4 regions of the Ruegeria sp. CDSA089 genome follow, and region 1 is predicted to be linked to each of the others. Evidence: riboswitches for the same ligand, from Rfam matches in the RefSeq annotation. Region 1 holds a riboswitch; each other region holds the start of a gene.
What was found. Region 1 has a riboswitch for cobalamin ahead of AC2FJ6_RS16450 (hypothetical protein). Riboswitches for the same ligand answer to the same signal wherever they lie in the genome.
Positions count from the first base shown of each region.

Region 1 (3,189 bases):
GGTTTTCTGCTGATCCATTTGACGCTCTGACGGGTTGTCATTTGTCCCGCACTTGCCTATATCGCGTGCTGAGAGGTTGGCGCGGGCGAGCGCCTCGCCAACCTGGTCAGGTCCGGAAGGAAGCAGCCACAACGAGCCCCGCTTGGGTCGATGTCCAACCTCTCACTTATCTACCACATGATCCTGGGCAATAAGATGCGGCCAGACCGCTGCGTTGCGGCGCGCGAACACGCCGATATGCCCGATCTCTTTCACCCCGAAATCGGACGGTGACAACGGCCGACGCCGCGCATTCGGGCCATAAAGCTCGGCCAGACGCCACACCGCTTTGGGCGGCACCACCTGATCGTCGTCGAATGCGATCAGATCGACCGGCACATCCTGCCCGGCCCAGTGCGCCTCGGGCAGGGTCTTGCCCAAATCGGGCAGGTAGTTTGTCGGTGCCGTGCACCATTTACGCCACTGCCAGTAGACCCGCGCGGGCAAGTCAGCCCCAAAGCCCAAAGCCCTGCCCGGCAAATACCCCGCCGCTTTGACAACCAGCGGCGCATGGCCATACCAGAACAACCCCGCCAGTGCCTTGTACGGCCACGGGTGATCAGACAGAGTGACCAGCCCAGAGCAAACACAGATCATGCGGTCAATCTGCGCGATATCCGGTTGAACCGGGCCCAACATTCCGCCAACGGAATGGCCGATGCTCCATTGTTCCGCGTCCGGGAAACGTTTGCGCATTTCTGCGCGGGCAGCGGGCATGTCGATCAGCGCCCAGTCCGCCATAGTTACCTGCGAGTCCTGCAATCGGCCGGTCAGGGAATGGCCGAAATCCCGATAATCATAGGTCAGACAAGCCATGCCCTGCTCGGCCGCCAGCCAATGGGCAAAATGCTGATAATAGTCGCGGGGCACGCCGGTCGCTGCATGGATCACCACAACTGTTTTGGGAGGCAAGGCAGGTAGATAGAGCCGCCCCGACAGCATCGCTGAACCAGACGGAAACTGGACATCTTCGGTCAAAACAGGATGCGTGTTGTCCAACATCGCCCGCGCCTCACACTCTAAACTGTTTAGTTCACCTGTGCAGTCGGCCCTGTTCCGGCATCAGAGTCAAGCCGTAGGGAGATTGACCCCGCGTCGCGCCGGGTTTCAATGGCGCTTGACTCGAAGCCCGCTCAACCGTTAGCGGTGGCGTGATGGTCCTCGTCCCCGGTCACGGGGCGGGATGAAAAGGGAACACGGTGCGATCCTGCCCGGCATTGCCGGAACGGATCAAGGCCGAGACTGCCCCCGCAACTGTAAGCGGTGAGCAATGCCGAGATACCACTGGCCAACAGGCTGGGAAGGTCGGCAAAGCCACGACCCGCAAGTCAGGAGACCTGCCATCGAACGAAAACCGAAACTCGGGCGGGGTGTCCGGGACAGGTCGTCAGCACGCTGTCACACCTGATCCATGCCCCTCGTCCAGCGCGCGGAGGGCGCATCATGATCTGGAAGACCAAGACCCACGAATTCACCGCGACGGTATGCCAAAAAACCGGCGCCCCCTGCCCGGCACTGGCCCGAATGGCACGCGCCCTGACGGATGCAATGGCCACGGCCCGTCCGGCAACAACCGATGCGTTCGAGATCGAAGGCAGCAGCGACTTGACCCATTGCGCCGAAGGGTGCTCGGCCCGGTTTCGCGCCCAACCCGATCAGATCCGGGTGTTCTGCGGTGTGGCCGCCGACACTCCGGCCGAGCGGCTGGATCGCTATGCGGATATGTTGTTCGGAGCAGATTTCACCGCCCACGCAGCCAGCCTTTTGCCGACACCGCCCTGCGCGATGATGGAAGTGGTTACCACGGCGCCCCAGCCAGCCGCGCCGACCGAACACCAGCTTTCAGCCTGAATTCAGCTGCCCGTCCGGGCCGCCGAAGTGGCCCAGACCATCTGCGCCTCGGTCTCGACGGCGCAGGGACGTACTGTCCGTAGCATCTGCAAAGCGGTATCTGCGGGCAGTCCGCTATCCGTCATCAACCGCAAAGCAACCATACCCGATCGCCCGCAGCCGCCCCGACAATGGACCAAAACGCCTCCGCCGCCGGACAGCAGCGCACGGGCCCGCTGGCTGACATTGGACCAAATGGCCTGTATCCGCGCATCCGGCGCACCAAAATCCTGGACCGGCAGGTGAGCCCATTCGACCCCGTGCCGCTCCAGATCGCCACCGAACGCCGCCGCTCCCAGGTTTTTCATCTCAGAGCTTGTGGTCATTGAAATCACCAGATCCGGTCGCCAGTCCTGCACCGCCTTCAGATCGGCCGCATAGGCACCTCCCGCGCCGGGCAGCGGAGATATCCCCAGACGACCCGGCCCCAGTCGCAGGGAATAGATGGCGAAATTATTCATGGCACGTTCCGATCAATCTGCACCGATGATGTATCGCCTGCGTCCTTGCTTGCAAATCGAATTTCCTGCGCTGCTGCTGTGGACGTAGGCGGCAGGGGTCACTACGCTGCATCGGACTCCGAATCCGACAGAGCAGATATGACCGACACGCCCAGCCCCGCCTATCAGGTTCTTGCCCGCAAATACCGCCCGGAAACCTTCGCCGATCTAGTCGGTCAGGACGCCATGGTACGCACGCTGAAAAACGCGTTCGAGGCGGATCGAATTGCGCAAGCCTTTATCATGACCGGCATTCGCGGCACCGGCAAAACCACCACGGCCCGTATCATCGCCAAGGGTATGAACTGCATCGGCCCCGATGGCGAGGGCAAGCCGACCACCGAACCCTGCGGCCAGTGCGAACATTGTGTGGCCATTATGGAGGGCCGCCATGTGGACGTGATGGAGATGGACGCCGCCAGCCGCACCGGCGTCAATGATATTCGCGAGATCATCGACAGCGTCCGCTACCGCGCGGCCTCGGCCCGCTACAAGATCTACATCATCGACGAGGTCCACATGCTGTCGACCAGCGCCTTCAACGCGCTGCTCAAGACGCTTGAGGAACCACCCGAGCATGTGAAATTCATCTTTGCTACCACCGAGATTCGCAAAGTACCCGTGACGGTTCTGTCGCGTTGCCAGCGGTTCGACCTGCGCCGGATCGAACCCGAAGACATGATCGGCTTGCTGCGCCGCATTGCCGAGGCCGAAGGTGCGCAAATCGCCGAGGACGCGATGGCGTTGATCACCCGCGCGG
Region 1 covers NZ_JBXWQD010000007.1:50,321-53,509, forward strand. The annotation lists gene AC2FJ6_RS16435 (bifunctional 2',3'-cyclic-nucleotide 2'-phosphodiesterase/3'-nucleotidase) at 1-30, shown strand, start outside; RNA gene ffs (signal recognition particle sRNA small type) at 70-168, shown strand; gene AC2FJ6_RS16445 (alpha/beta hydrolase family protein) at 163-1,041, opposite strand; cobalamin riboswitch at 1,178-1,398, shown strand; gene AC2FJ6_RS16450 (hypothetical protein) at 1,483-1,890, shown strand; gene AC2FJ6_RS16455 (protein-tyrosine phosphatase family protein) at 1,893-2,390, opposite strand; gene AC2FJ6_RS16460 (DNA polymerase III subunit gamma/tau) at 2,529-3,189, shown strand, end outside.

Region 2 (3,189 bases), on a different contig from region 1:
GGGCCGCATTCCGTAGTACCAACCGGCAAAGAACAGGTCGGGTTCAACGGCCACCAGATTCTCGACCGTCGGATATTTCGGGGCCAGTTCCGGGATACCGCCGCGCAGCGAGTCGAACTCGGGGCTGGTTTTGTACCAGCCGGTAATCCCGGTCAGGCCGACGATCTTGTCTTGTAGACCCAGTGCAAAGGCCATGTCGGTCATGTTCATGTCATGCACGACCAGACGCTCGGGCTGGGTTTCAAACACCAGCGGTTCGCCGCAATTGTCGACGGTAATTTCATGCGCGGCGGCACCGCCCGCCATGGCTGTAACCAGCGCCACGGACAAGATGTGTTTCATTCGGAAATGCTCCTAACAGGGTTGGAAACTGAGGTTTTTCGGATGTCCAGCGCCGGGATCAAGCGGCCCTCGTGCTGGAAAAACAGGTAATCGACACCGAACGTGTCACGCACGCGGTCGGTGGTCAGCACGTCGGCCACAGGTCCGAACCCGGTAAGACGGGTGGATTTCATCAGCGCGACATGCGTCGCAAATTCCGGGATCATGACCAGATCGTGGACGATCATCACCACTGTGATTCCCAGCCCGGCCACCAGTGACAACATCCGCCCCTTGGCGTCCGGGTCCAGATGGTTGGTGGGCTCGTCCAGAAACAGCAGTGCCGGGTTTTGCGCCAATGCCCGCGCGATATGGGCGCGCTGCCGTTCCCCGCCCGACAGAACCGCCATGCGCTTGTCGGCCAGATCGTTCAGGCTGGTCAGGTCCAAAATTCGCGCAAGATCGGCGGCATGGGCCTCGGCCGAGCGGTCAGCCCGGATCGGGATCTGTCCCAGCGCTACATACTCGCGCAAGGAGAGCCGCCCGTCGGGATATTCCTGCTGGCTGACAACAGCGATCATCCGCGCACGCTCGGTCGCCGACATGCTGCGCAAATTTCGCCCCTTGAACAATACATTGCCGTCCGAAGGATGCTCGGACCCGCATAGAAGGTTCATCAGCGTTGTCTTGCCCGCGCCATTGGGCCCAGCGATGGCCAGAACCGCGCCTTCGTGAAGCGCAAAGGTGATGTCCTGAAGCAGAACTTCGCCGTGATAGGCGTGATAACCGACGCCGTTGACCTGAAGGAACGCATGTTCGGTCATGTGGCCCCCGTCGCCAAGGGCGGCATCCGCGACAAGGTCTTGTGCAACAGCGCCTCGGGGCGATCCGTTGCCTTGGTCCAACCTGTGGAACTGTTTTGGTATTGCCGCGCGAAAGCGGCCAAAGCGTCGATATCGGCCGAGGTTTGAATTTCGCCAAACAGATATTGTGCCTTCGCACCCGCCTGAAATCCAACGGTCAGTGGGTGATCGCAACCGGCCATACACTCAATCATCCGTGTGCCGTAGCCCTCGGGCAGGCGCTCTCGCAGGGCCTCGGCAATCGATTGCGCCGCCTCAGCCCCTTGGCAGGTCGTGCAGATCAGCACCACATGATCCGTCATGCTCCGCCCCACCTGCATGCCGGACGGGCAGGTAAAGGAACGGTTCTGAAGACATCGGGTCGATGTGACATTGAGCCTCTTTCCAGGACACCCCGCCCCGGTTTGGTTGCGTTTGAGATGGCAGGTCTCCTGACTCGCGGGTCTGTGCTTGGCCACCCTTCCCGACCTGATCCGGCCAGTGGGATATTGGCGTCGCTCACCGCCTACAGTTGCGGGGGCAGTTACGGATTTGGTCTGCACCTTACCGTATTCCCTTTTCATCCCGCGCGTGCAGCATCGGGAACCATCGTAGCGTCACTGCCTCAGATCAGAGCATGGGTCAATACGGATTCCGCAACGTTCCGGTGAAGACAGCGCAAAGGATATTGCTGCTCAGTGGGCAATCAGTTATGCTGCGACGCAGCAAAATCTGAAAGCCGAGGCACCGTTTTGTGGGCTCAAGGGTGCTGGACGTACTATTGTGACCCCGAACTGACCTGCATCAATTAAACCCGCGACCCAAGTCGGTAAGACGTCCGAAAAACCAAAGTTGGCACGCTATGAAAATCCAGGAAAACAAAACCTTCGAGCAGCTCAAGGTTGGCGACACGGCACAACTAACCCGCTTGTGCACGGTTGACGACCTTTATGCTTTTGCCTCGGCCTCGGGCGATCACAATCCGCTGCATCTGGCAGCCTATGACGGGGATGGCGACGGCCTTGCCGAAGCCGTCGCACCCGCGCTGTGGCCCGCCGGTCTGGTCGCAGCCGTGCTGGGAAACTACATGCCCGGCGCCGGAACGCAGACTCGGCGCGCGGATTTGGCCTTCCACCTCCCGGTGCTTGCTGGTGAAGAACTGACTGCCTTTGTCGCTGTTGAGGAAAAGCGCGACGATGGTGATCTGCTCTGCTCAGCCGAAGTGCGACGGGTCGTTGACAATGCACTGGTTCTCAGCGGCACCGTTCAGGTCACACCGCCTTCGACGCATATGGAGTTCGACTCGGTCGAGGTCCCTGGCCTGATCGTGCAGCGGCACCGCCATTTCGACGCGCTGTTGGCAAAAGCGCGCCCACTAGAGCCGATGCCAACCGCCGTTGTTGCGCCAGAAGAGCCCAACTCTCTGAGCGGCGCGTTGCTGGGGCATGCCAATCATATTATTTCGCCGATCCTCGTCGGGGACCCCGATAAAATCGCCGCTGCTGCCGCTGAGCTGGGGGCCGACTTGTCGGGCATCGAAATTGTCGAGGCCCGCAGCCACGGCATCGCCGCGCACCGTGCCGTGGATCTTGTAGTCGAAGGACGCGCGCAGACCCTGATGAAGGGGTATCTGCATACGGATGAGTTGCTGCACGCGGTTTTGCGTCGTGAAAAAGGGCTGCGCACTGGGCGGCGACTGTCACATGTGTTCGTAATGGATGTTCCGGGCATGTCGCGCCCGATCATGGTGACGGATGCGGCGGTGAATATTGCGCCTGATTTGGAAACCAAGGCGGATATCGTGCAAAACGCGATTCACCTGGCACATTCTTTGGGAATCGAACAGCCCAAGGTCGGCGTGTTGTCGGCGGTTGAGACGATCAACCCGCATATGCCGTCATCGGTCGATGCGGCCTTGCTGTCGAAAATGGCGGAGCGCGGTCAGATCACCGGCGGGTTGGTCGATGGGCCGCTGGCGATGGACAATGCGGTTGATCTGAACGCCGCCCGTACCAAAGGGATCACG
Region 2 covers NZ_JBXWQD010000005.1:298,001-301,189, forward strand. The annotation lists gene AC2FJ6_RS14100 (ABC transporter substrate-binding protein) at 1-342, opposite strand, end outside; gene AC2FJ6_RS14105 (ABC transporter ATP-binding protein) at 339-1,145, opposite strand; gene AC2FJ6_RS14110 (DUF1636 family protein) at 1,142-1,486, opposite strand; cobalamin riboswitch at 1,589-1,788, opposite strand; gene AC2FJ6_RS14115 (bifunctional enoyl-CoA hydratase/phosphate acetyltransferase) at 2,026-3,189, shown strand, end outside.
Region 2: another riboswitch for cobalamin. It lies ahead of AC2FJ6_RS14110 (DUF1636 family protein); the one in region 1 lies ahead of AC2FJ6_RS16450 (hypothetical protein).

Region 3 (3,189 bases), on a different contig from region 1:
GCAATTCCCTTGGCCTGCGCCAGGGCCAGAACCTGCTGTAGCCCGTAAGCCCAATAAGGCACCCCACCGATCAGACGGATCAGGATTCCCTTGGCGCCCTCCAACGTCTGCTCGACATAGGTGTCAACGGACAGAGGATGTTTCAGAGCCGTCAGATTGGCCAGTCGCAGGGTCGGCATCCGACCCTCGGGGCCGCCGCCACGATGCCAGCCTGCCGCGAAAGCGCCAAGGTCACTGTCCGAAAACGACAGCACCACCAAATCCGCCGGGCTCTGGCCCAGATCGGTTGGGGTCTCAGAATCCTCTAACCCGTGGCTTTCGCGGAAGACGACGTGCATGGTTTACTCTGTGCTTACTCGGCGGCTTCGGTGACGCCCGCAAGGATTTCGCGGATTTCAGCCTCTTTGATATCGTCATGCTCGGCGATCACCACCAGACGCGAGCGGCGCTCTTCGCCGGGCTCCCACGGACGGTCATACTGGTGACGCACACGCGCGCCGACGGCTTGAACCAGCAGGCGCATTGGCTTGCCCTGAACAGCGGCATAGCCTTTGACGCGCAGGATGTTCAGTTCTTTGGCAAGACGTTCGATTTTCGCGACCAGATCGGCCGGGTCGGTCTGTTCCGGCAGCTCGACGATGATGCTTTCGAAATCATCGTGCTCGTGATCATGGTGGCCATCATGATGGCTGGGCCGAGCCTCCATGTCATCCTCGGCGGCAGCCTCAAGACCCAGCACGACGCGCACGTCCACAACGCCTTCGGCCACTTCGACGACCGGCAGAGGGCGCGGGGCCTCTGCGGCGATGATCTCTTTGGCTTTGGCGACACCTTCGGGGCCGGCCAGATCAGGCTTGGTCAGCAGGATGATATCGGCGCAGGAGATCTGATCCTCGAACACCTCGGACAGAGGCGTTTCGTGGTCGATGGAGTCGTCGGCCAGACGCTGGGCATCCACCGCCGCGACATTCGGGGCAAAGCGACCGGCGGCAACAGCCTCGGCGTCGGCCAGCGCGATCACGCCGTCAACGGTGATCTTGGATCGGATATCGGGCCAGTCGAACGCTTTCAGCAGCGGCTTGGGCAGCGCCAAACCGGAGGTTTCGATCAGGATATGCTCGGGGCGCGGCTCCAGCGCCATCAGCGCCTCGATCGTGGGGATGAAATCATCGGCCACGGTGCAGCAGATGCAGCCATTGGCCAGTTCCATGATGTTTTCCGCCGGGCAATCGGGAATGGCGCAGGATTTCAGGATATCGCCATCCACGCCGACATCGCCAAACTCGTTGACCACAACGGCCAGACGCTTGCCCTGCGGGTTCTGCATCAGGTGCCGCACCAGCGTGGTTTTGCCCGAGCCCAGAAAGCCGGTGATCACAGTAACGGGAAGTTTTTCCAAAGTGGACATGTTAGGCTCCAATCGGGGGGATGCGCGAGGCGCAGTTTTTGCGGAAATGTTCGGGGCGCTCGCGCCATTTGACCAAGCCGTCTTCGGTGGCCAGATACTTGGTCGCGCCGTCAACGATCACGTCGACATGATCGACTTCGTTCAGGTTCTCATAAACAAAGGTCCAGCGCTCGGGCCCGCCGCGCAGAACGATTGAACAGCCTTGATCGCAATTCGACAGGCATTCGACGGCTTTCAGCGTTACGCCTTCGGGCAGATCGGCCTGTTCCAGCGCCTTGTGCAACAACGTGCCAGGGCGGTCTGCATCATCTTCAACAGGTAGGCCGCGGCGGCACGTGGTGCAAACCAGCAGCTCGACCGGAGTGGTCTCGGTCATGTCTCTCATCCCCCCAAATCCTCATCGTGGGGGACGGGGTTTCAAGCGGGTCGCGTGTGACCCGACACCGGAACACCCCGTCCGGTTTCAATCGCGGGTGCTGGCAGGTCTCCCGGCTTGCGGATGTCAGGGCGATTGCCCTGTCGGATGTCCCGCCTTCCCGGCCTGTTTGGCCAGTGGCTTGGGCACCCTCTCCGGTCACGGTCGCGGGGGCGGCTGCGTTTGGCGGATGATCCGTTGACGCATTCCCTTTTCATCCTCGTGCAGAGGACACCAACGGATCGGACATGCGGCACCGGACAGGGGCTTGTCAAGCGAGTCGCAAGCATCTGTGCGGCGGCGGTGGAAAAGCGACCTGTAAGCGTCGCTGGGCGGCATGAACTGAGGTGCTGCACCGTGCTGCCATGACCGAAACGGCGCAAGCAGGGAGGAGTGTCGCATGAAAGTGGGCTTTATCGGGTTGGGCAATGTGGGCGGCAAGCTGTCAGGATCGTTGTTGCGCAACGGGATCGACCTTACGGTGCACGATCTGAACCCTGATCTGGTCGCTGGCTTCGTGGCGCAGGGGGCCAAGGCCGCCGAAAGCCCGGCCCAGCTGATGCGCGATTGCGACGCGGTTATTACCTGCCTGCCATCGCCTGCCGCTTCTGACGCGGTGATGGAGGAGATGCTGCCTGAGGTCAGCCCCGGCAAGATCTGGATGGAGATGTCCACCACCGACGAGGCCGAGGTCAAGCGACTGGGTACACAGGTCATCGAACGCGGTGGGGCGGCCGTCGACTGCCCTGTCTCGGGCGGGTGCCATCGGGCGGCGACAGGCAATATCTCGATCTTCGCGGGCTGCGACCGCGCGACGTTCGAACGTATTTTGCCCTTTCTGACCACGATGGGCCGTCGCGTGCTGCACACGGGCGAGTTGGGCTCAGCGTCGGTGCTGAAGGTGCTGACCAACTATCTGGCCACGGCAAACCTGATCACCTGCGCCGAAGCGCTCGTGACCGCCAAGGCCGCCGGGATGGACCTGAACACGACCTACGAGGCGATCAAAATCTCGTCAGGTACATCCTTTGTGCATGAGACCGAAAGCCAGGTGATCCTGAACGGATCGCGCGACATTTCCTTTACGATGGACCTGGTGAAAAAGGATATCGGGCTGTTTCAGGACGTCGCTGACCGCGCCGGTGTACCGCTGGAGATCAACCCGGTCATGATCCAGATTTTCGAGGACGGAATTGCCCGCTATGGTGAACGTGAATTGTCTCCCAACATCATCCGACGTCTGGAGGATGCAACCGGTCTAGACATCACAGCCTCCGGTTTTCCGCCCGAGATGGAGGACGACGAACCGGAAGAGCCCGGATACGAGGTCATCCCTCAGGGGCGTGGGGCCGAATGACGCAAGCCG
Region 3 covers NZ_JBXWQD010000001.1:749,415-752,603, reverse strand. The annotation lists gene cobN (cobaltochelatase subunit CobN) at 1-338, opposite strand, end outside; gene cobW (cobalamin biosynthesis protein CobW) at 353-1,408, opposite strand; gene AC2FJ6_RS03850 (DUF1636 family protein) at 1,410-1,784, opposite strand; cobalamin riboswitch at 1,870-2,077, opposite strand; gene AC2FJ6_RS03845 (NAD(P)-dependent oxidoreductase) at 2,224-3,180, shown strand.
Region 3: another riboswitch for cobalamin. It lies ahead of AC2FJ6_RS03850 (DUF1636 family protein); the one in region 1 lies ahead of AC2FJ6_RS16450 (hypothetical protein).

Region 4 (3,189 bases), on a different contig from region 1:
CAGATGGTCGATATGCATCCAGTTACCGTACAGCCGGGCCAGTTTCTCTCCATTTACGTAGACATGTGCATGCCCCTCGCCGTCGACATCGGTCTTTGAGGCATTTTGTGGTGAGAACCGAAAGTTCTGCGGCATGACATGCAGGTTCCAACCCGCCATAGGATCGGGCGTAAGAGCGATCTCAAGCCCCGGAGCATCAGCGCCAGCAGGCAGGTTGATGGCAGTCGAATGATCGTGTGCGGCTGCCTCGGCGTGAGATGAACTGTGATGTGCAGGATCGCCATGGTCATGGCCGTCGAAAGTAACGCCATTTGCAGCCGCAACCACAAATCCTGCACCACTGCCAAAAACTATGCCGATTGCAAACAGGGCAAGTGAGCGTGCCATTTTATGTTCCTTGATGGTAGTAGCAAACACGCCGAGCTGGTCTCGGCGTGTTCATAAGCGTGCTTGTCAGGCCGCAGCTTCGGCACGCTGGCTTTCATATCGCCAGAAGTACCCGGCGAATGCCCCGACCAGAACCCAGGCTACCAGTCCGATGCCAAAAGCGCGTGCGGCAAACAGCGCGCCGATCTCGGTCGGAACGGGGCCGGTGAACACGTCCGGCTCGGGCGCGCCGATCAGATGTGGGGCCAACAGCAGAGCGGCTGCGATCACATAGCTGATCAGGGTGCCGCCAAAGGCAATCAGCCACATGGCAACACCTGCTGCTGCGACGGTCGCAAACCACCAGATTTGACGCGCAGCGACATCGGCTGCTGCCACGCCGGGCACTTCTGGCGCGAGCGAGAATCCGGGTGCGAGGTGCACGGCAACGAACCCCGCAAGCCCCCACAAAACGCCGGTGCGCCCGTCAATCTTGTGGCCGTTGCCCTCAGCCACGGACATCAGCGCAATCATCATCAGCGCGTAACCGGTATAGATAAGCATCGTGAAAATGACGCTCAGCGCATCGCGGAACAGGTCTGAGAACATTCCCGGCAGCTCGGGGTGAGCACTTACGACGTCACCGCCGAAATGGACCAATTCGCCTGATTCATACAGTTCCGCGTGCAGCAACACAGGTTGCACAAAGACCAACTGCAGCAAGGCGGCAATCAGCCCCGCTGCAGCACCAGCGAACAACGCGCTGGTCAGGATACGGCTAAACATGGGTTTAGTGGCAGGGGAAGCCGGTTGCGTGACGCACGTCATGGGCTGCGTCATGCAGGGCAGCGGCCTGAACGTGGCCAGTCACCGAAATGATGCCAAGACCCAGAACCACAGCGAACATGACCGGCAGGATACCAGCGCGCGAGGCGGTTTGTGTTTGTGTTGTCATTTTCAATTCTCCTGTGCCGTCGCACCCGACGGCCGGTGTTTCAAATCACGCCTGGCAGGTCTCCTGGCTTGCGGGTCAGGGCCTGTGCTCGCCTTCCCCCTGAAAATTCAGGAGTGGCTGGTTGAGCAAGACTCACCGCTTACAGTCGCGGGGGCGGCTGTGGATTGGATCAACTCGGATCGCACCACATTCCCTCTTAGCTCGTCGCTGTGAACGACGGGACCAGACGGGTTCATCTAGCCTTCAAAACCCGCGTGGCGCAATCACCATTCGCGACCAATTTGGTCAGTTCACGCACTTTTTGAGAAGATAAATATCCATGATCCACCCGTGATCGGCGCGCGCAGCTGCACGGGTGTCCAGAATCTGCTGCGCAACCTCAGCCAAGGGCCCCTTGATCAGAATTTCCTCTTTCATGCCCACGTACGCCCCCCACCAGATGTCATAATCTGCCATCTGAAGATGTTGGAACGAGCACTCACCATCCAGCATTACCGCCACGTTTGACGCACCGTCCGGCCACCCTTCGTCGCGAATCCGCCGCCCCGTGGTCACGATGTAGGGGGCACCCAGATCGTTGATCGGAATCACGTGGGCAGCCGTCAACGCCTGCAGCGCTGTAATGCCAGGGATCACCCGCGTCGTCGGTTGAGGGTCCAGCCGCTCTGCAATCCGCAGTGAACTGTCATAAAGCGACGGATCGCCCCAGATCAGTAGAGCTACATGTCGTGCTCCAGGATGGGCGGCGATTGCCTCGCTCCAGCGCAATACAATCGCGTCGTGCCATTCATCCACCCCGCGCAGATATCCGTCGTCGGACCGGCGCTTGGGGATGTCGAAATAGGCGATCTGCGGCGGCGTGTCGGTCACCTGCGCAATGATCTTTTCGCGCAGCCCGGCTAGATCGGCCTTATTCTCGCCCTTGCGGGGGATCAGGATCAGGTCCGCCGAGCGGATCGCCTGCGCGCCCTGAAAGGTCACGTGGTCAGGGTTCCCGGTGCCGATGCCGATCAAGGTCAGGTCAAACATCGTCAAACTCTGCCAGCGGGCCGTAAAGGATCAGCGCCGGGGCGGTGCCTATCTCGTCCGCCAGTTTATTGGACAGCGCGCCTACAGTACTGCGATGCAGCTTCTGCTCGGGGGTCGAGACGGATTCGGCCATCAGTGCTGGCGTTTCCAGCGGCAGGCCATGTGCGTGCAGCGTTTCGACCAGCAGAGGAAAGGTGCGCTTGCCCATGAAGACGACGGTGGTCGCATCCGGGTCGGCCAGCGCGGGCAGGTTCAGGTCCTCGGGCAGTTTGCCGCTGACATCATGGCCGGTGACAAACTGCACCCGTCGCGCGGTTAGCCTACGGGTCAGCGGGATGCCAGCCGCCGCCGCCGCCGCTACAGCTGAGGGGATGCCGGGGATGATCTCGTATTCGATCCCAGCCGCGCGCAGGGCAACCAGTTCTTCTTCCAGACGTCCAAACATGCCGCCATCGCCGGATTTCAACCGCACGACCCGCTGCCCGGTCAGGGCGTAATCCACCAACAACCGGCTGACATGGTCCTGCTTGGGCGAGGGGCGACCCGCCCGTTTGCCCACGCCCACCAGATCGGCATCCTCGCGCGCATGGGTTAAGATCGGCCCGCTGCTGAGGTCATCAAACAGCACCGCATCCGCCTTTTGCATCCGATCTACGGCCTTGAGCGTCAGCAATTCCGGATCGCCCGGACCTGAGCCGATGAACGAGACAAACCCACTCATACTGAGGCCTCCGCGATCAGGTGAAAGAACGTGCCGGTCACGTTGCCACGCACCGATCCGGTCTGCGGCCCTTCGGCCCCTTCTGCGTCAAACACACGGGCCAAAGGCGCGTCAGGTT
Region 4 covers NZ_JBXWQD010000001.1:763,053-766,241, reverse strand. The annotation lists gene AC2FJ6_RS03930 (hypothetical protein) at 1-387, opposite strand, end outside; gene AC2FJ6_RS03925 (CbtA family protein) at 454-1,152, opposite strand; gene AC2FJ6_RS03920 (CbtB domain-containing protein) at 1,157-1,321, opposite strand; cobalamin riboswitch at 1,358-1,563, opposite strand; gene cobF (precorrin-6A synthase (deacetylating)) at 1,607-2,350, opposite strand; gene cobA (uroporphyrinogen-III C-methyltransferase) at 2,343-3,071, opposite strand; gene AC2FJ6_RS03905 (cobyrinic acid a,c-diamide synthase CobB) at 3,068-3,189, opposite strand, start outside.
Region 4: another riboswitch for cobalamin. It lies ahead of AC2FJ6_RS03920 (CbtB domain-containing protein); the one in region 1 lies ahead of AC2FJ6_RS16450 (hypothetical protein).